One region of the Streptomyces sp. NBC_00287 genome, then DNA from elsewhere that is predicted to be linked to it. Evidence: riboswitches for the same ligand, from Rfam matches in the RefSeq annotation. Region 1 holds a riboswitch; the other holds the start of a gene.
The links. Region 1 has a riboswitch for glycine ahead of gcvT (glycine cleavage system aminomethyltransferase GcvT). Riboswitches for the same ligand answer to the same signal wherever they lie in the genome.
Positions count from the first base shown of each region.

Region 2: linked by a shared signal. The riboswitch ahead of gcvP (aminomethyl-transferring glycine dehydrogenase) and the one ahead of gcvT (glycine cleavage system aminomethyltransferase GcvT) in region 1 are both predicted to bind glycine.

Region 1 is NZ_CP108053.1:6,535,223-6,545,391, reverse strand. It holds gene OHT76_RS30000 (enhanced serine sensitivity protein SseB) at 1-762, opposite strand, end outside; gene OHT76_RS29995 (AAA family ATPase) at 830-1,504, opposite strand; glycine riboswitch at 1,675-1,770, shown strand; glycine riboswitch at 1,771-1,879, shown strand; gene gcvT (glycine cleavage system aminomethyltransferase GcvT) at 1,917-3,035, shown strand; gene gcvH (glycine cleavage system protein GcvH) at 3,134-3,511, shown strand; gene glyA (serine hydroxymethyltransferase) at 3,526-4,791, shown strand; gene OHT76_RS29975 (L-serine ammonia-lyase) at 4,853-6,220, shown strand; gene OHT76_RS29970 (hypothetical protein) at 6,413-7,252, shown strand; gene OHT76_RS29965 (nucleotidyltransferase family protein) at 7,249-8,562, shown strand; gene OHT76_RS29960 (alcohol dehydrogenase catalytic domain-containing protein) at 8,566-9,603, shown strand; gene OHT76_RS29955 (response regulator transcription factor) at 9,575-10,169, shown strand, end outside.
Region 2 is NZ_CP108053.1:1,588,549-1,598,717, forward strand. It holds gene gcvP (aminomethyl-transferring glycine dehydrogenase) at 1-2,518, opposite strand, end outside; glycine riboswitch at 2,693-2,789, opposite strand; gene OHT76_RS07230 (PRC-barrel domain-containing protein) at 2,904-3,281, shown strand; gene OHT76_RS07235 (DNA polymerase IV) at 3,537-4,907, opposite strand; gene OHT76_RS07240 (MerR family transcriptional regulator) at 4,977-5,621, opposite strand; gene OHT76_RS07245 (bifunctional nuclease family protein) at 5,828-6,301, opposite strand; gene ftsR (transcriptional regulator FtsR) at 6,410-7,147, opposite strand; gene OHT76_RS07255 (FHA domain-containing protein) at 7,168-8,127, opposite strand; gene OHT76_RS07260 (DUF881 domain-containing protein) at 8,189-9,022, opposite strand; gene OHT76_RS07265 (small basic family protein) at 9,028-9,360, opposite strand; gene OHT76_RS07270 (DUF881 domain-containing protein) at 9,357-10,169, opposite strand, start outside.

The DNA of each region.
Region 1 (10,169 bases):
TTCGCGCATCCACATCGCCACCGGGTCCTGGGCTGCCATGTCCAGGAGGATCAGGTTGACTTGCCAGTTCGTGGGGACTCTGCCCAGGGCTCGGCCCAGGGCGTCCATCGGAGCCGTGCGCAGGTCGCCCTCCCAGTTGGAGAGTTCCACTCCTACGAACATCACCGGCGCCGCCGTTTCGATGGCTGCCAGGCAGCGGCGGGCTGTGGTGACCACGCCCGTTGCCGCGAACTCTGCCGAGGCCGCGGAGAGGAAGTCGACCGGGTCGTCCTGCCAGTCCGGTTCGTAGAGCTTGACCCGGCCGCCGCTCGCGGGGCCGTCCAGGGGGGTGCGGCCCGCGCGGCAGAGTTCGGCAACCGCCGGCGGCGGGAGGGGGATGCCCACCACGCCGTCGGGGTTGATCGCCATGCCCACCTGCGGGGGCAGGCCGCGGGCGAATTCCACCGCCGGGGCGATCGTGTACGACATGTGCGAGCCGACGACCTGGCGGAACTGTTCCTCGGAGCTGAAGACCGGGACGTAGGCCTGGCCCTCGATCTCCAGCGTGGGCAGGTCCAGCGGGCCGCTGTGCGGGCCGCCGCCGGCGGGCAGCGGGACCCAGACGTAGCTGCGGCCGAGGACCTCGATGATCCGGCCGCCCGCCGTGGGCACGCCGAGGGAGGCGGAGAGCACCTCCTCCAGCTCGTTGCCGGGCCATCCGCCGTGCGGATGGGGGTGTGCCTGCGCCGGAAAGTCCGCGGGGAGATCCGCCGGGAAGTCCATCTGTCTGACCGCCTGCCGTGAACCACTGATGTGGCTGAAAAGGCTAGCGCCTGTGGAGGACCGGGGCTCAGCCCGTGAAGCCGATCCGGCGCAGCACGCCCGCCGCGGGCCGGTCGATCAGCACCGCAGAACCGCAGCCCTGCGGCAGCTCGCCCTGCTCCACCGCGCGCAGCAGCCGGCCCGCCGCCGAGCGGTGCCGCAGGAAGGCGTACCGCGAGACACCGCGACCGCGCTCGCGCTGACCCTCCAGCGCCTGGTCCGGTGTGACGTCGAGGAGCAGCAGATGCAGGGTGCCGCCCCGGCGCCGCGCCTCGCGGGCCAGCCAGCCGCGCACCCAGGCCTGCGTACCGCAGTCGTGCACGACGACACCCTCGCCGGAGCGCAGGGCGCGCCACAGCCCGGCGTAGTGGGCGAGCCGGACGAGGGGACGGTAGACCGCGTACGGCAAATAGCCCGGCATCCGGGCGTCCCAGCGGTCGCGGGTGTCCTGGGAGTCGATGCGCCGGCCCTTCACCGCGCGGCGCATCAGCGTGGACTTGCCGCTGCCGGGCAGGCCGGTGATCACGACGAGGTCCTTGGGGCCGAAGAGCAGGGCATGCGGACTGCGGCCGTCCCGCTCCCGCAGGTCTCGGACGACGGGTGCGGGGATCGTGCCGCAGGCTTCGAGGGCCGGGGCCACGGGCTGCTTGGGCAGCGCGAGACCCGACGTGGTCGCGTACGCCGTGGTCCTGTTCACCGTCATCGTCCTCCTCCAGGGTCGGGAGCTCCCCTCCCCACTGAGCGTAAAGAGAAGGTAATGGCCGATCTCTCGCGTTTTCGTGCGCGTACCGCCACAAGCCGGTTACAGATGCGGCCTGCCCACGGACGCCCCCGCCATGCAATGATGGCCGCGCCAACTGCATACCGGCCGTTTGAATCCGCGCGGGAGAGTCCCCAGCTTTCAGCTGGGGCGCCGAAGGAGCAAGTCCCTCCCTTGAATCTCTCAGGCCCCGTTACCGCGCGGGCGAGGCACATCTGAAAAGCGGACCGCCGTTTCCGGTGGTCCCACCCAAGGTGCAAGTCATGCCCCGGCGCGGTCATGACGAACCTCTCAGGTTCCGATGACAGATGGGGAGGAACGACCTCGCCGTCATGCCTTGGGAGACGACCGTCCGATGAGCAGTACCGAACCCCGCCGTACCGCCCTCGATGCCCTGCATCGCTCGCTGGGCGCGACGATGACCGACTTCGCCGGCTGGGACATGCCGCTGCGTTACGGCTCCGAGCGCGACGAGCACAACGCCGTGCGCACCCAGGCCGGCCTGTTCGATCTCTCCCACATGGGCGAGATCACCGTCACGGGCCCGCAGGCCGCCGCGCTTCTCGACTACGCCCTCGTCGGGAACATCGGGGGCGTGAAGACCGGCCGCGCCCGCTACACCATGATCTGCCGCGCCGACGGCGGCATCCTGGACGACCTGATCGTCTACCGGCTCGCGGAGACCGAGTACATGGTCGTCGCCAACGCCTCCAACGCCCAGGTGGTGCTGGACGCACTGATGGATCGTTCCGCCGGTTTCGACGCCGAGGTCCGCGACGACCGGGACGCCTACGCGCTGATCGCCGTCCAGGGCCCCGAGTCCCCGGGCATCCTGGGCTCGCTCACCGACGCCGACCTCGACGGTCTGAAGTACTACGCCGGGCTGCCCGGCACCGTCGCGGGCGTCCCCGCGCTGATCGCGCGCACCGGGTACACCGGCGAGGACGGCTTCGAGCTGTTCGTGAAGCCCGAGGACGCGGTCGAACTGTGGCAGGCGCTGACCAAGGCGGGTTCTTCGGTGGGCTTGATCCCCTGCGGCCTGTCCTGCCGGGACACCTTGCGCCTGGAAGCGGGCATGCCGCTGTACGGCCACGAGCTCACGACCGACCTGACCCCCTTCGACGCCGGGCTCGGCCGCGTGGTCAAGTTCGAGAAGGAGGGCGACTTCGTCGGGCGCGAGGCGCTCACCGAGGCTGCCTCCCGCGCCTCGGAGAACCCGCCCCGCGTCCTGGTCGGCCTGATCGCCGAGGGCCGCCGGGTCCCGCGCGCCGGGTACCCGGTCGTCGCGGGCGGCGAGGTCATCGGCGAGGTCACCTCCGGCGCCCCCTCCCCCACGCTGGGCAAGCCGATCGCCATGGCCTACGTCGACGCCGCGCACTCGGCGCCGGGCACGGCCGGGGTCGGCGTGGACATCCGGGGCAGCCACGAGCCGTACGAGGTCGTGGCGCTGCCCTTCTACAAGCGCCAGAAGTAGTAGCCGTAGGTGATGCTGAGCACATCACCGCTGCTCACGCACGCCTTCAGCAGTCCCCCATTCATCAGCACTCCCCCGCGTACAGGAGAATTCAGGCCATGAGCAACCCCCAGCAGCTGCGCTACAGCAAGGAGCACGAGTGGCTGTCGGTCGCCGAGGACGGCGTCTCGACGGTCGGCATCACGGAGTTCGCGGCCAACGCGCTCGGTGACGTCGTCTACGCCCAGCTCCCCGAGGTCGGTTCCACCGTCGAAGCGGGCGAGTCCTGCGGCGAGCTGGAGTCCACCAAGTCGGTCTCCGACCTGTACTCCCCGGTCAACGGCGAGGTCGCCGAGATCAACGAGGACGTCGTCAACGACCCGTCGCTGGTGAACTCCGCCCCCTTCGAGGGCGGCTGGCTGTTCAAGGTACGCATCGCGGAGGAGCCGGCCGACCTGCTCTCCGCCGACGAGTACACCGCCTTTTCCGCCGGCTGAGGAGTCGTAGACGCATGTCCGTCCTGAACACGCCCTTGCACGAGCTCGACCCGGAGGTCGCCGCCGCGGTCGACGCCGAGCTGCACCGCCAGCAGTCCACCCTGGAAATGATCGCCTCGGAGAACTTCGCTCCGGTCGCCGTCATGGAGGCCCAGGGCACCGTCCTCACCAACAAGTACGCCGAGGGCTACCCCGGCCGCCGCTACTACGGCGGCTGCGAGCACGTCGACGTGACCGAGCAGATCGCGATCGACCGGGTCAAGGACCTGTTCGGCGCCGAGTACGCCAACGTCCAGCCGCACTCCGGTGCCTCCGCCAACCAGGCCGCGCTGTTCGCGCTGGCCCAGCCCGGTGACACCATCCTCGGTCTGGACCTGGCCCACGGCGGCCATCTGACCCACGGGATGCGGCTGAACTTCTCCGGCAAGCAGTTCAACGTGGTCGCGTATCACGTGGACGATGCCGGTCTCGTCGACATGGCCGAGGTCGAGCGGCTCGCCAAGGAGCACCGCCCGAAGGTGATCATCGCCGGCTGGTCGGCGTACCCGCGGCAGCTGGACTTCGCGGAGTTCCGCCGGATCGCCGACGAGGTCGAGGCGTATCTGTGGGTCGACATGGCGCACTTCGCCGGTCTGGTTGCGGCGGGGCTGCACGAGAACCCGGTGCCGTACGCCGATGTCGTCACCTCCACCACGCACAAGACCCTGGGCGGTCCGCGCGGTGGCATCATCCTCGCTCGGGGCAAGGAGTTCGCGAAGAAGCTGAACTCCGCCGTCTTCCCGGGCTTCCAGGGCGGTCCCCTGGAGCATGTGATCGCGGCCAAGGCGGTCTCCTTCAAGGTCGCCGCCTCGGAGGAGTTCAAGGAGCGCCAGCGGCGTACGGTGGAGGGCGCGCGCATCCTCGCCGAGCGGCTCACGGCGGCCGACGCCCGCGAAGCCGGGGTCAACGTCCTGTCCGGCGGCACCGACGTCCACCTGCTGCTGGTGGACCTGCGCGAGTCCGAACTGGACGGCCAGCAGGCCGAGGACCGTCTCCACGAGGTCGGTATCACGGTCAACCGCAACGCCGTCCCGAACGACCCGCGTCCGCCGATGGTGACGTCCGGTCTCCGGATCGGCACGCCCGCCCTGGCCACCCGCGGCTTCACGGCCGAGGACTTCGCCGAGGTCGCGGACGTGATCGCACAGGCGCTGAAGCCGTCGTACGACGTGGAGGCGCTGAAGGCCCGGGTCACGGCGCTTGCCGACAAGCACCCGCTGTATCCCGGTTTGAGCAAGTAGTAGTTCCCTGGTGGGGGGCGCCCGACGAAGTGCGCCCCCTGCCCTCTCTTGAGGAGTTCCCGTGGCCATCTCGGTCTTCGACCTGTTCTCGATCGGCATCGGCCCGTCGAGCTCCCACACGGTCGGCCCGATGCGTGCGGCCGGCCTGTTCGCACGGCGCCTGCGCAACGAAGGGCTGCTGGAGTCCGTCGCCTCGGTCCGCTGCGAGCTGTACGGCTCCCTGGGCGCGACCGGACACGGCCACGGCACCCCGAAGGCCGTACTGCTCGGCCTGGAGGGCGAGTCTCCCCGGACAGTGGACGTGGAGACGGCGGACGACCGGGTCTCGGCGATCAGGTCCGGGGGCCGTCTGTCGCTCCTGGGCGATCACGAGATCCCCTTCTCCTTCGACGACGACCTGATCCTGCACCGGCGCAAGGCGCTGCCGTACCACGCGAACGGCATGACGATATGGGCGTTCGACGCCTCGGGCGCGGAGCTCCTGTCGAAGACGTACTACTCGGTCGGCGGCGGCTTCGTCGTGGACGAGGACGCGGTGGGCGCGGACCGCATCAAGCTCGACGACACGGTGCTGAAGTACCCCTTCCGCACCGGCGACGAGCTGCTGCGCCTGACCAAGGAGACGGGCCTTTCGATCTCGTCCCTGATGCTGGAGAACGAGCGGGCCTGGCGCACGGAGGAGGAGATCCGCACCGGCCTGCTGGAGATCTGGCGGGTGATGCAGGCGTGCGTGTCGCGCGGTATGTCGCGCGAGGGCATCCTGCCGGGCGGGCTGCGGGTGCGGCGTAGGGCCTCGGTGACCGCACGCCAACTGCGGGCGGAGGGCGACCCGTTGGCGCACGCGATGGAGTGGATCACGCTCTACGCGATGGCGGTGAACGAGGAGAACGCGGCGGGCGGCCGAGTGGTGACGGCGCCGACGAACGGCGCGGCGGGCATCATCCCCGCAGTCCTGCACTACTACATCAACTTCGTGCCGGGCGCGGACGAGGACGGCGTGGTGCGCTTCCTGCTCGCCGCCGGCGCGATCGGCATGCTCTTCAAGGAGAACGCGTCCATCTCCGGTGCCGAGGTCGGCTGCCAGGGCGAGGTGGGCTCGGCGTGCTCGATGGCGGCGGGCGCGCTGGCCGAGGTGCTGGGCGGTTCGCCGGAACAGGTGGAGAACGCGGCCGAGATCGGCATGGAGCACAACCTCGGCCTGACCTGCGACCCGGTCGGCGGCCTGGTCCAGATCCCGTGCATCGAGCGCAACGGCATGGCCGCGGTGAAGGCGGTCACGGCGGCGAAGATGGCGATGCGGGGCGACGGCTCGCACAAGGTGTCCCTGGACAAGGTCATCAAGACGATGAAGGACACGGGCGCCGACATGAGCGTGAAGTACAAGGAGACGGCGCGGGGCGGGCTGGCGGTGAACATCATCGAGTGCTGAGGGTGCAGAACAAGCCAACTGGGCCCGTGGCGCGCAGGGCCGTGGGATGCGGAGACTGCACAGGCGGCTCGAATGAGACTGGCCGAAACTGCCTGCACCAGGGTCGTGAGGCATAGACCACAGCATCACCGAACGTTACAGTAGCGCCCCACACGCCAAGCCGTGTCAGCCACTGGTTAGGGGGGACTGACCTTGGGTGCTGGGGTTTATTTTTCCTTTATTGGTATTGATGGCGTCGGCAAATCCACATTTGCCAGTCTGTTACACCGGACTTTGAGAGAGCGCGGTCATGACGCGCGACTGGTGAGCTGGCGGAGCGAACTCAGTGAACAGCCCTGGGCGACCAGCCGGACCGTGCAACAGGAACTCTGGGTCGAATCATTTCGACTGATGCATCTCGGCATGGGTGCGGATTTCCAGCCGCCCGCCGATTTCACCGCATTCCAGCAGGGAAACTGGGAATCCCGATTCGGCGACGCCTCGATCGAGCAGCGTCGGTCCGCGGGCCCACTTGCCGCCGCCTGGCTGGAATGGGCCGGTTACACCATTTTGCGCCATGAGTCCATCAAGCCACTCCTGGACCAGGGCATCACCGTCATCGAGGACAGTTCAAGCCTCAAGATGACCTACAAAGCCATTCAGCACGCCCGGGCCCTGAGTCAGGACCCCGCGATGGAGCGGGAAATAGACCGGGCGGAAAAAATGCTGCTGAGCCAGTTCCGCGCCTATCCACCCGATGTGCCGGTGATCGTATCGGGTCCCATAGATGTGGCTTTCCGGTGGCGTACCGAGCAGGACGGCGGCCTCGGGGTGCTGGAGGACATGTCGCCGGTCGGCGGCGCCCGCGGTTGGCCCGGTTTTCTGGAGCATCAAACCGCGTCGGACCAGTTCTTCCGGAAAGTGGCCGACGAATGGGACTGGCCACTCTTCGTGATCAAGGACGTGGAACCTGATCGCAACTTCTCCGCCCTCCTGAGCCGCCTCCGGGAGATTCCCGCGGCAGCCGCCCTGCTCCATGGGGCGGTCTCATGACCTCACAGGCCGAGACCCTCAGGATCCTCGCCCTGGCACATGTCGCTCCCCGCATCCCCCGTGAAGAAGCCGTCGAAGAGGTTCTGCGCGACGAGCAGAAGGCCCTCGCCGTCCTCCGCGCGAACCAGGTGCTCAGCTTTGCCGCCGACCGCCTGGCCGGTTCCGGCCGTGCGCCCGAGGGATCGGTGATCCTCGCCGCGGCCGAGGCCAAGCGCAAGGAGCGCGCACACCTCGAGGACCTGTGGTCGCAGATCGGCGAAGCCGTGGCCGAGGCCGGGATCCCGGTCGCCGGGATCAAGGGCCGGGCGGCCGTGGCGCTCTACGACGACCCGGGTGTGCGGGACTTCTCCGACATCGATCTCATGGCGGGAAGCATCGACGATGCGCTGGCCCTGGTGGAAGTGCTGCGCCGCCGCGGCTTCGAATGGTGGGGCAATGAACTTCCGTGGGTGAAACGGGACCGGCACACCGGGCGGATCTACGGCCAGGTGCCCCTGGACCTCGTCCGCGGCACCGAACGGTACGGCGTGGACCTCCACTTCTCCGGCTACTCCATCCGGCACTCCCGGTTCCTGCCCGTCGACGTGACGGGATCGGGGCTCCACCGATGGACGCCGATGGAGAATCTTCCGCTCCTGGTCGGCAACGCGGCCGGTGACTTCCTGATCCGGCAGAAGGACGTCAACGACGTCACCCTGCTGCTCGAGCGCTCCGACCAGGACTGGACACCGGCGCTCGATCGGATCCGGTCCGTCGGGCTCGGCCCGTTCTGGAACGCGATCCTGGCGGCGACCACCAGGACCGCCGCGCTCTCCCCGGAGGCCGCCGAGCGGGCGGCCGGTCTCACCCTCACCGGTGTGGGACGGGAGACTCCGCCCTTTGCGATGCCCGACCCACGCAGACGAGTCCGCGGAACCGTGCTGGACGCCTACCGCAGTGGCGGTGGACTGCTGCCCGGAATCCGCCTCGCGGCCGGCGCCTACCGCTACTACCGGCGTCCCCTTCGTCTGACGGCCGTGCAGTCGTGCCGGCACAGAGCCCCCGCGGCCGCGCCCATCCGGCATCTGCGCAACGACGTCTGCGTACGACTGGTGCCCATGGACATGGTGCGCACCCTGGACTCCGGCACCGCACCCGAGGATGCCCTCCAGCAGCGGACGTCGTCCGTGCCGGGGAGTGTGCGGATGCGTGAACTGCACTGGTCCGGGCACAGTTTCGCCCAGCTGAACGACGAGCTGTTCGCCCCCACCGTCCTCTATGACATCTGCCCCGTGCAGCGGGACGTGGCCGCCGCCGACGCGAAGGAATGACTGATGCTCGCCGTGGAGTTTCTGGGCCCCGGCAAGGTCGGGCTCGTGGACGTGCCCGATCCAGTGGTGGAGAAGCCCACCGACGCCGTGGTCCGCATCGTCGCAGCCGGGGTGTGCGGATCGGATCTGTGGCAGTACCGCGGTCTGGAACCGCTGCCCGCGGGCGCGCGCATGGGGCACGAGTTCATCGGGGTCGTCGCATCAACCGGCCCCGAGGTCCGGTCCGTACAGCCGGGCGACTGCGTCGTCTCCCCGTTCAGCTACAGCGACGGCGAGTGCGCCGCCTGCCGGGACGGACTCTTCGTCTCCTGTGCCGAGGGCGGCGTATGGGGCGATCCGGGGACACCAGGAGGCGCCCAGGCGGAGGCCATCAGGGTGCCCTTCGCCGATGCCACCCTGGTCCGCCTACCGGTCGCCGGGATCACCGACCCGGATGTCCGGCGCTTCCTGCCCCTGGCCGACGTGCTGCCCACCGGACACCATGCCGCGCACCTGGCGGAGGTCGGTGCCGGGACGGGAGTCGTGGTGATCGGCGACGGTCCGGTCGCGGCCGGCGCGTGTCTGGCGGCGCAACGGCTGGGAGCCGAACGGGTATTGGTGCTCGGGCATCATCCGGCCCGGCTGGCGGTGAGCCGAGCGGTCGGCGCGGAGACGGTGGCCGTCCGCAGTCCTGAGGAGGCGGTGGAGACGGTCCATGGCTTCTTCGGTGGCCTCGCGGACGTGAGCCTGGAATGCGTGGGCACGCAGGATGCGGTGGACACGGCCCTGGCCTGCGTCCGTGACGGGGGCGTGCTGAGCTATGTCGGCTGGCCGACGGCGGGAGTGGCCATACCGTTACGGTCGACCTTCGACCGCAACATCAGTGTGCGGGGCGGCCTGGCGCCCGCCCGCCGCTACCTTCCGGAGCTGCTCGCGGACGTCGCGGCGGGAGTCCTTGACCCCTCCCCCCTCATCGACGTGGAGCTGCCGCTGGAAGCGGCGGGCGATGCGTACTCCGCCATGGACCGGCGCGATGTCCTCAAAGTATGTCTGCGCCCGTGAGCGGCTTGAATCGGGAATGGTGTCGCTGGGGGCCAACATGCTCGAAGTTGCTGTCTGTTCGGACAGTGAGTTGTTCAGGGCGGGAATTCTGCAGTACATCAACTCCCAACCGGGCGGGGCTGTTCTGGCGGAGTCCGGGTCGAACTTGTTCAAGCTGGTGGAGGCGCTGAAACCGGCCGCGGTGGTGGTCGACGGCCATACACACTTCGGGCAGCTCGCCGAATTCGTCGGCACTGCGCAGGGCGGCGGCGCACCGGCTCCGCCGATGGTTGTCGTAGGCCTGCCGACCGCGATCGACACCGCCGTCACCCTGCTCGGCGGGCCGGTGCACGGGTTGTTGCCCGCTGATTGCCGTCCGCCGGAATTCCATGCCGCGCTCCGGGCGGCGGTCAGCGGGGACTACTATCTGTCGGCAAAAGTCTTCAGTCCGCTGCTGGCAAAGCTGAGCGATGTGACCCTGGTACCGCAGAACGGCGCCGGGCTCACCGGCCGCGAATCGGAGATACTGGGAAAGCTGGCCGAGGGCAGGTCCAGTGCGGATATCGCGGCGATTCTCAGTCTCAGCA
Region 2 (10,169 bases), 4.9 Mb from region 1:
CGATGAGCCGCTTGGCGACATCGTCGACGCTCACACCGGTCGCCTTCGTCAGCGGACGCAGATCGATGATGCACTCGTGCGCGACGAGCCCGCCGGGACCGGTGTACAGCACCGGGTAGTGCGGCTCCAGCCGCTTGGCGATGTAGTTGGCGCTGAGCACCGCGACCTGCGTGGCCCGCTTGAGCCCCTCGCCGCCCATGAGCCGGACGTACGACCACGAGATCGGCAGGATCCCCGCGGAGCCCCACGGCGCCGCCGAGATCGGCCCGACACCCGTCTCGGGACCGGCCGCGGGCTGCAGCGGGTGGTTCGGCAGATACGGCGCCAGGTGCGCGCGCACACCGACCGGACCGACACCCGGACCACCGCCGCCGTGCGGGATGCAGAAGGTCTTGTGCAGGTTCAGATGCGAGACGTCACCGCCGAAGTGGCCCGGCTTGGCAAGCCCCACCAGGGCGTTGAGGTTGGCGCCGTCGACGTAGACCTGCCCACCGGCCTCGTGCACCTGCGCACAGATGTCGGCGACATGCTCCTCGAAGACACCGTGCGTCGAGGGGTACGTGATCATCAGCACCGACAGTTCGTCGCGGTACTGCTCGATCTTCGCCCGCAGGTCCTCGACGTCGATCTCGCCGTCCTCGGCGGTCTTGACGACGACGACCTTCATGCCGGCCATCACGGCGCTGGCGGCGTTGGTGCCGTGCGCGGAGGACGGGATGAGGCAGACGGTGCGCTGCTCGTCACCGTTGGCCCGGTGGTAGCCGCGTACGGCGAGCAGACCGGCCAGCTCACCCTGCGAGCCGGCGTTCGGCTGCAGGCTGACCTTGTCGTACCCGGTGACCTCGGAGAGACGTTCCTCCAGCTCACGGATGAGCGTGAGGTAGCCCTGCGCCTGCTCGGCGGGCGCGAAGGGGTGCATCTGCCCGAACTCCGGCCAGGTGACCGGCTCCATCTCGGTCGTCGCGTTGAGCTTCATCGTGCAGGAGCCCAGCGGGATCATGCCGCGGTCGAGCGCGTAGTCACGGTCGGCCAGCCGGCGCAGGTAGCGCAGCATGGCGGTCTCGGAGCGGTGCTGGTGGAAGACCGGGTGCGTCAGGACCTCGTCCCCGCGCAGCAACGCCTGCGGCAGCGCGTCCTCGACCCCGGCGTCCAGCGCCTCGATGTCCCCGTCGACCCCGAAGGCGCTCCACACGGCGCCCAGCTGAGCCCGGCCGGTCGTCTCGTCACAGGCGACGGAAACGTGGTCGGCGTCGACAAGACGCAGGTTGACACTGTTCTCCCGCGCGGCGGCGACGACCTCGGCTGCCCGCCCCGGGACCCGCACGGTGAGCGTGTCGAAGAACGAACCGTGCACGACCTCGACTCCGCCCGCGGTGAGCCCCGCGGCGAGGATCGTGGCGTACCGGTGGACCCGCGCGGCGATGCCCTTGAGCCCCTCGGGCCCGTGGTAGACGGCGTACATCCCGGCCATGACGGCGAGCAGCACCTGCGCCGTACAGATGTTGCTGGTGGCCTTCTCACGACGGATGTGCTGCTCACGCGTCTGCAGTGCGAGCCGGTAGGCCCTGTTCCCGTCGGCGTCCACGGACACGCCCACCAGCCGCCCGGGCAGGCTGCGCGCGAACTTCTCGTGTACGGCCATGTAGCCGGCGTGCGGACCGCCGAAGCCCATCGGCACACCGAATCGCTGGGTGGTACCGACCGCGATGTCCGCGCCGAGCTCACCCGGCGACGTCAGCAGCGTCAGCGCGAGCAGATCGGCGGCGACGGTGACCAGCGCGCCGAGCTCATGGGCCTGCTCGATGAGGGGCTTGATGTCCCGTACGGCACCGGAGGCGCCCGGGTACTGGATCAGTACGCCGTTGATCTCGCGCTCGGCGATCTCGGCCGGAATGCCGTCGCTGAGGTCGGCGACCACGACCTCCACGCCGGTCGGCTCGGCCCGCGTCTCGATCACGGCGATGGTCTGCGGAAGGGCGTCCGCGTCGATCAGGAAGAGGCCCTTCTTGTTCTTGCCCATGCGCCGGGACAGGGCCATGGCCTCGGCCGCGGCCGTCCCCTCGTCGAGCAGCGAGGCACCGGAGGTGGGCAGCCCGGTCAGGTCGGCGACCATGGTCTGGAAGTTCAGCAGGGCTTCGAGCCGCCCCTGGGAGATCTCGGGCTGGTACGGCGTGTAGGCCGTGTACCAGGCCGGGTTCTCCATGACATTGCGCAGGATGACGGGCGGGGTGAAGGTCCCGTAGTACCCGAGCCCGATCATGGAGTCGAGCACCTGGTTGCGGTCAGCGAGCGACCGCAGCTCGGCGAGCACCTCGGCCTCGGTACGCGCGCCCGGCAGGTCGAGGGCGTCGGCGTTCTTGATCACATCCGGCACCGCGGCGGCGGTGAGCTCGTCGAGCGAGCCGTAGCCGACCTGCGCGAGCATCTTGGCCCGAGCCTCATGATCAGGACCAATATGACGCTGCTCGAAGGGGATCCCTTGTTCGAGCTCGGAGAGCGGAATGCGATGGGCGGTCATTGCGGAGGCCTCCTGGTCGACACGACCTTCGAGGGGCACCACGGCGCGGGTACCCGGACGGCCTCCCCCTCTGTCATCTCAACCTGAGAGCTTCACCGGACGCCCGAGGGCACCCGGCTTTCACCGTCGGTGAGAGCGGAAGCCGTGGACATCCGCTCTGCTTTCCAGAGTGACCTCGTCCGTGCGGTACGTGGGCCTGAGAGATTCCGGGGAGGATTTGCTCCTTCGGCGCCTCCGGATGGTGTTCGGAGGACTCTCCCGCACGGGGTCAACAGCCGCCTGAAAGCCTACCAGCGAGGTCAACGCCCAGGCGTTCGAGTGGCCGCTTGCCCCAATGTGCTCTTTCGTAGTGCTTACGGATGAGTTGCGACCAAGTGGAGGGCCCGTGCAGACCGACATCGATCCGCGCAACCTGATCGGCCGCAAGGCGTTCGACCGTAACGGTACGAAGATCGGCACGATCGACGAGGTCTACCTCGACGACGCGACCGGCGTACCGGAGTGGGCAGCCATACGCACCGGCCTGTTCAGCAGAGACGCGTTCGTCCCCCTGGAGCCCAGCGAACTCGTGGAAGGCACCCTGCACGTCCCCTTCGACCGCTCCCTGATCAAGGACGCCCCCGACTTCGGAGTAGGCCGCCACCTCTCCCCCGAACAAGAACTCCAGCTCTACCACCACTACGGCCTGGACATCACCGCAACACCCCCACCCCCAGACCACGACTTCGGCAACTTGGCAGGCACGGAGGACGCGGACACCTGATCGAGTGCCACCCCTGAAACGGCCGCCGCCCTAAACCCACGCAGCTGCGGGCAGTCGTACCGCCGGAACCGGCGCCCTACCCACCCAGCAGCGGGCAGTCGTGCCACCGGAACGGCGCGCAGCGAGGCAGCGGCTGCAGCCCACCTGCCGCCGCTGCGGGCAGTCGTGCCGCTGGGGCGGCACCCGCTGCCAAAGAGAGCGGCACCCCGCAAGCGCGGGCGAGCGAAACCCACCCGACGCCAGCCCGGGCAACGGTCACGCCCGAACCCCGTCCACAGAAGCCCCAGGTCTTCGCGGCACCAGCGGCAACGGCTCCGCCACCGACAACTCAGGATCGTCCACCAAAAACGTCCGCACCCGCCCCGGCCCAGAATCCGGCGTCTCGAACCGCACAGTCACCCGCCCCACCCCACTCCCCTGCACCCACCCATGCCCGAACTCGGCATGCCGCACATCATGCCCCGCAGCCCACCGCCGCTCCCCAGGCAACACAACCTCCCGACCAGCAGCCTCAACCTCCCCCTCCTCCCCCACGTCATCCGCCACCCCCTCCCCCGCGGCCTGCGCGAAAAGATCCTCCTGCGTGAAGTCGGCAAGCCCACTGACCCCCACCCCCAGCAACCGCACACCCCCGGTCGTGTCCACCGACTCCAACAACCGAGCCGCAGCCTCCCGCACGACCGCCGGATCATCCGTAGGCCCACGCAACGTCTCGGACCGAGTCAGCGTGGAAAAGTCGTACCGCCGCACCTTCAACACGATCGTCCGCCCGGACAACCCGGCCCCCCGCAGCCGCCGCACGCACCGATCCGCCAGCCGCGCCACCTCAAGCCCGACCCGCACCCGATCATGGATGTCGACGTCGTACGTGTCCTCCACGGACACCGACTTCGTCTCCCGCTCGGCCACAACGGGCCGCTCGTCCCGCGCCAGCGCCATGGCGTACAGCGCATGCCCATGCGCCTTGCCCAGCAGCCGCACGAGCTCGTCCTCCCCCGCCTCGGCCAGCTCATCGACCGTATGGATCCCGGCCCGCCGCAGATGGTCCCCCGTAGCCGGCCCGACCCCCGGCAGGGTCCGCACCGACAGCGGCCCGAGCAACGCCCGCTCGGTCCCCGGCTCGATCAGCACAAGACCGTCCGGCTTGGCCTGCTCCGAGGCGATCTTCGCCAGCATCTTGGACGCCGCGAGCCCCACCGACCCCGTCAGCCCCGTGACCGCCCGTATGTCGGCGCGCAGCTTCACCCCCGCCAGCCTCGCCGACTCCGCGTCCCAGGCCGTACCCCCGGCCTCCAGGTCCACGAAGGCCTCGTCCAGGCTGAGCGGCTCCACCAACGGCGACAGCGCCCCCAGCAGCTCCATGACCTGCTCACTGATCGAACGGTAGAAGCTGAAGCGCGGCACGAGATACGCGGCGTTCGGCGCGAGCCGCCGGGCTTGCGCCATGGGCATGGCCGAATGAACACCAAATACCCGTGCCTCGTACGAACACGTCGCCACCACACCACGAGGCCCGAGCCCGCCCACGATGACGGCCTTCCCGCGCAGACTCGGCTTAGACGCCTGCTCCGCCGAAGCGAAGAAGGCATCCATGTCGAGATGCAGGATCGTGGGCGCGTTTCTCACATATCCGATGCTGCCCTACGCCACTGACAATGCCCCCGAGCCGACCCCGCGCACGGCCCCGACCGGGCCTCAGACCGCCCGGTTCCGCCGCCGCGCCAGCTCGTCCGCCGGGTTGTGGCCGACCAACGTCTCCCCGGTGTCGATCCGCTCCCCGTGCAGCTGGGACAGCGCGCTCTCCACGTCCCGCCACACCACACCGACGGCGATCCCGAAGACGCCCTGCCCGCCCTGGAGCAGCGCATGGACCTCGTCCGGCGAGGTGCACTCGTAGACCGTGGCACCGTCGCTCATCAGCGTCATGCGCTCCAGGTCCCGAAACCCTCGCTCCCGCAGATGCTGCACCGTGGTACGGATGTTCTGCAGCGAGACACCGGTGTCCAGGAACCGCTTGACGATCTTCAGGACGACGACGTCCCGGAAGCTGTACAGCCGCTGCGTCCCCGAACCGTAGGCAGGGCGCACACTCGGCTCGACGAGCCCGGTGCGCGCCCAGTAGTCCAGTTGCCGATAGGTGATGCCGGCGGCCGCGCAGGCCGTAGGCCCGCGATAGCCGATCTCCTCGGACGCCATGGGCGCCACCCCTCCGCCGCTCGGCACGGCCGCCGGTCGCTGCGGAGCGTGGTCGGCCGCGCTGCCGTGAAGCGGGTACGGACCGCTCGCCCCGAGACCGCGTCCGGGGGCACCCCCAGCCGTACCGTCGCCGCTGCTTCTCACGCCGACCTCCGTCCTTGACCTGCCTTCTCGACGGTAGGCAGTCACCAGGGGTGCGTCAACGATCGCCACACTCGGCACGCCGAGTGATAATCACCCTAGGAGTGGTTTCCCGCACCCCACCGCGGGGAAAGGCTAGCCGAATGCGCTGGGAGCAGGCCGCAGGACGCTCTCACTCGCCGCTGGCAATTGCCGAGGCCCGAGCCGTCTCACTGGCTGCTGGTGCCGAAGTCCTCGGGCGAGATCTGGTCGAGGAACTCGCGGAACTTCTCCACCTCGTCCTCCTGCTCGTCCGGAATCGCGATGCCCGCGTCGTCGAGCACGCCGTCGCTGCCGTAGATCGGCGTTCCGGTGCGCAGGGCCAGCGCTATGGCATCGGACGGGCGGGCGCTCACCTCGACCCCGCTGGCGAAGACCAGCTCCGCGTAGAAGACGCCTTCACGCAGGTCCGTGATGCGCACTTCGGTGAGCTCCTGGCCGACGGCCTCCAGCACGTCCTTGAACAGGTCGTGGGTCAGCGGTCGCGCGGGGGCCATGCCCTGCTGAGCGAAGGCAATGGCCGTCGCCTCCCCCGGGCCGATCCAGATGGGGAGGTAACGGTCGCCTCCCACTTCGCGCAGGAGCACGATCGGTTGGTTGGAGGGCATTTCGACCCGGACACCTACGACATCGAGCTCGTTCACACAGCAACCCTAGGCCGTGCCCGGGACGTTTGGGTAGTCGGGCAGGAAACGGGCGGCCGATCCGGCCTTCCGAGGCCCTCCGGCCCCGCTCCCGGCCCCGGCCCCGGCTCAGGGCAGCCGTACTCCGAGCGCGGTCTTCACGAGCGCGGCGTGCAGTTTCACCGTGAGCCCCGCCAGCTCCTTGGTACGGGCCTCGGCATGCGCCCTGGTCTGCGGGTTGCGGTGGCGCCTGAGCGGTGCCACGACCTGGTCCACGAGCCCGGCCTCACGGTCCGCTGCGGCCTTCATCACCCGCAGGTGCCGCGGTTCGATCCCGAACCGCCCCAGCTCGGCGACGAGCGAGGCCACAGTGACCGCCTCGGCGTCATACGCCCCGTCCGGCAGCGGAGCGATCAGCCCGTACGACTCCCACTCCTCAAGGTCCCGCTCGCCGATCTCGGCGGCGGCCAGCAGCTCGCTCCGCCCGATCCGAGCAGCCGTGGGAGCCTCGGAGAATTCCGCTACGGCCTCCCCGTCGCGCTGTCGGCCCACGGTGGGCAGGGGTACGGCCTCGCCCCGCTCCATGGCGTCGAGGTGCTCCCGGATCACCTTCAGGGGCAAATAGTGGTCCCGCTGCATCCTCAGGACATGGCCGAGTCGCTCGACGTCGTCCGCGCTGAACTTGCGGTACCCCGACGGGGTCCGCTGCGGCTCGACGAGGCCCTCGGACTCCAGGAAACGGATCTTGGAGATGGTGACTTCGGGGAACTCGTCGCGCAGCACGGTCAGCACCGTGCCGATGCTCATCAGCCCACTGTCCGTGGCGGCGGTGCCGTGTCCGGCACCGCCGCTCGGTGTTTGAAGCATGGACCTTCTCCGGGGGAGGGTCAGTAGCCTCGCTGGCTCGCGTAGAAGACCAGCCGGTACTTGCCGATCTGCACCTCGTCGCCGTTCGACAGAGCGACCTGGTCGATGCGCTCGCGGTTGACGTACGTACCGTTCAGGCTGCCCACGTCGGCCACCGTGAACGAGCCGTCCTGGCTGCGGCGGAACTCCACATGCCGGCGCGAGACGGTGACGTCGTCCAGGAAGATGTCGCTCTGCGGGTGACGGCCGGCGGTGGTCAGGTCACCGTCCAGCAGGAAGCGGCTGCCCGAGTTCGGCCCACGGCGCACCACCAGGAGCGCGGAGCCGAGCGGCAGCGCCTCGACGGCGGCCTGCGCCTCGGGGGACAGCGCCGGCATCTGCGTCTGACCGGTGGCCTCGGCGTCGTAGGCCTCAAGACCGGAGATGGAGATCGTGGACGTGGTCTCGGACGGACGCTCGGGAACGGCACCCGCCCGCAGCGGAGCACCGCAGTTGGAACAGAAGCGACTGTTCTCCGCGTTGCGGTTACCGCACCTCGTGCACACCAGGGCCGACATGGACGGATCCTCCTGCCGCGGCTGCCCCGACGGGGCATTGGACGCGTACGGGTCGGCGGAGAACCCTCCACCCGTACTTGAGGTTGACGGTTGCCCGAAACCTATGCCTCCGGACTGGGCAGGGTCAACAGACGGCGCGCCCTGACCTCCGGAAATGTCACCGCCCGGACCACCCACCTGGTCACGGAACAACGGCCGCTGGCCCTCTGCGTCAGGCTGCGCGCGGTGCCGGGCGGTGGCATTTTCGTTGCCCTGCCGCGCGCTCTTGCCGAACAACTTCGCAAACAACTTCACGGGCGATTCCCCTTGACTGAAACAGACCCGCCCGTGGGGCAGGACGAACCCTGACTGCACACTCCGGCCGACCCGGACATCCTCACAACGTCCGTATCCACCAGACAGTTTCCACCACGCACCACCCATTCGGTGCGCCGACCCCCCGCAACCTCATGCCCTCGCCGGACGTCCCCCATGCACCCCCGATTCACCGCGAGGACGACCGAGCGTAGTCAGGCTGCTCCGCGGCTCGCAAGGCGTCCACAACGATCTTGTCCGACCGCTCGACGGTGACGGTGGCCTGCTCCTTCTCAAGAGTCTGCACCACGCCTCCAGGGATGTTGAGCGCCGGTTCGAGGTCCTGCGGCTTGCCGATGACCTTGAAACGATAGGGCGCGTTGATCTTGTTCCCGTCGACGCTCACGGAGTTCCCCGAATCCGTCAGATAGGTACCTGCCACCACGCGTACCCCGTTCACCTGGATTGCCTCCGCCCCGGCCGCACGCAACTCCTGAATGGCGTCGAGCAGCATGTCCGCTTCGACCGTCCCCTTCGTGTCGTCGATGGTCACCGTGATGCCGGGTCCCTGTGCGGCCACCGTGCCCGCCAGGATGCCGAGTTGCCGCTCCTTCTCGACCGTCTGCTTTCGAGCCTCCTCGGCCTGGTTCGAGCTGTTCTCCAGCTCGTCCCGCTGCTTCTCGAGTCCCTGCTTCTCGTCCTCAAGACGCTGTGTACGGTCATCCAGTTCATCGAGGATCCGGACAAGATCCTCCTGACGCGCGCCGCGCAGGGCGTCGTCCCCGTCGCTGTTGGAGGCGACCTGCACGGCCAGGCCGAAGCCGAGGCCGAACAGCAGCAGGGCGACGATCAGTTGGGCCCGGGTGACACGCGGCGGCCACAGCCCCTTGACGAGCCGCTGCCGACCGGTGAGCACCGGCTGGGGCTCCGGCTCTTCCCCAGCTGCCTCGGCAGCCGCGGGCGGGACCTCGTCGGGCAGTTCCTTGCGCAGCCTGTTCTCGGCCGTCTCGTCCTGGTTACTCATCGGCCTCACGCCCGGAACACATGCCGACGGATCGCCGCGGCGTTCGAGAAGATGCGGATGCCGAGGACCACGACGACACCGGTGGACAACTGCGCCCCCACGCCCAGCTTGTCGCCCAGGAACACGATCAGCGCGGCGACGACCACATTGGACAGGAACGACACCACGAAGACCTTGTCGTCGAAGATGCCGTCGAGCATGGCCCGCAGACCACCGAAGACGGCATCCAGCGCCGCCACGACGGCGATCGGCAGATAAGGCTCGACGACCGCCGGAACCTCAGGCCGGACCAACAGGCCGGCCACGACTCCCACGACGAGGCCCAGTACGGCGATCACGATGTGCCCTTCTCGGTTTTCTCGGTGCTCGGCTGTGCTGTTCGTACGGTCACACTGGGTGCTGCGGGCAGCCGGAGTTCCCCCTCCGTGGAGATGGCGGTCCGGATGCCGAAGTTCTCCTGCAAGGCATGCAGATACAGCCCGTCGGCACTGTCCTGGAACCTGGTGCTCAGCCGCTCCCCGTCCCCCACCGCGAGCACCGTGTACGGCGGTACCAGCGGCTTGTTGTCGACCAGTATCGCGTCACCCGCGGCCCTGATCGCGGACAGCGCCGTCAGCCGCTGCCCATTGATGGAGATCGCCTCGGCCCCCGACTCCCACAGCCCATTGACCACACGCTGCATGTCCCGGTCGCGCACCCGCCCGGTGTCGGAGAACCCGGACGTCTCGCGCGGGTCCCCGTCACCACCCCCGGTGGCTTCCTTGGCATCGTTCACCACCAGTTTCACGCCAGGACCGTGTACCTCGACGGCCCCGGAGAGGATGCCCACGAGCTCGGCCTGCTCGCTGCCGCCGCTCTCCTTGAGCGCCTCGCGCTGGCGCGCGCTCACATCGTCACGCAGCTCGTCGACACTGTCCTCAAGCTTGTCCGCGGCCTCGGTCTCCTGATCGATCCGGTCGATCAGCTCCTCGCGCTCCTTCGCTACGACGGGGGCCGCGACCCTCGCCTGGGCCGCACCGACCGTGACGACGAGGGCAGCCAGCACCAGTCCGGCCGCGAGCCCGAGCTTCGCCCTGAGGGTCTTGGGGAGACCACCGTCCGCCGCCTTCTTCCGGGCCGCCGCCTCGGCGTATCCGTCGTCGAGGCT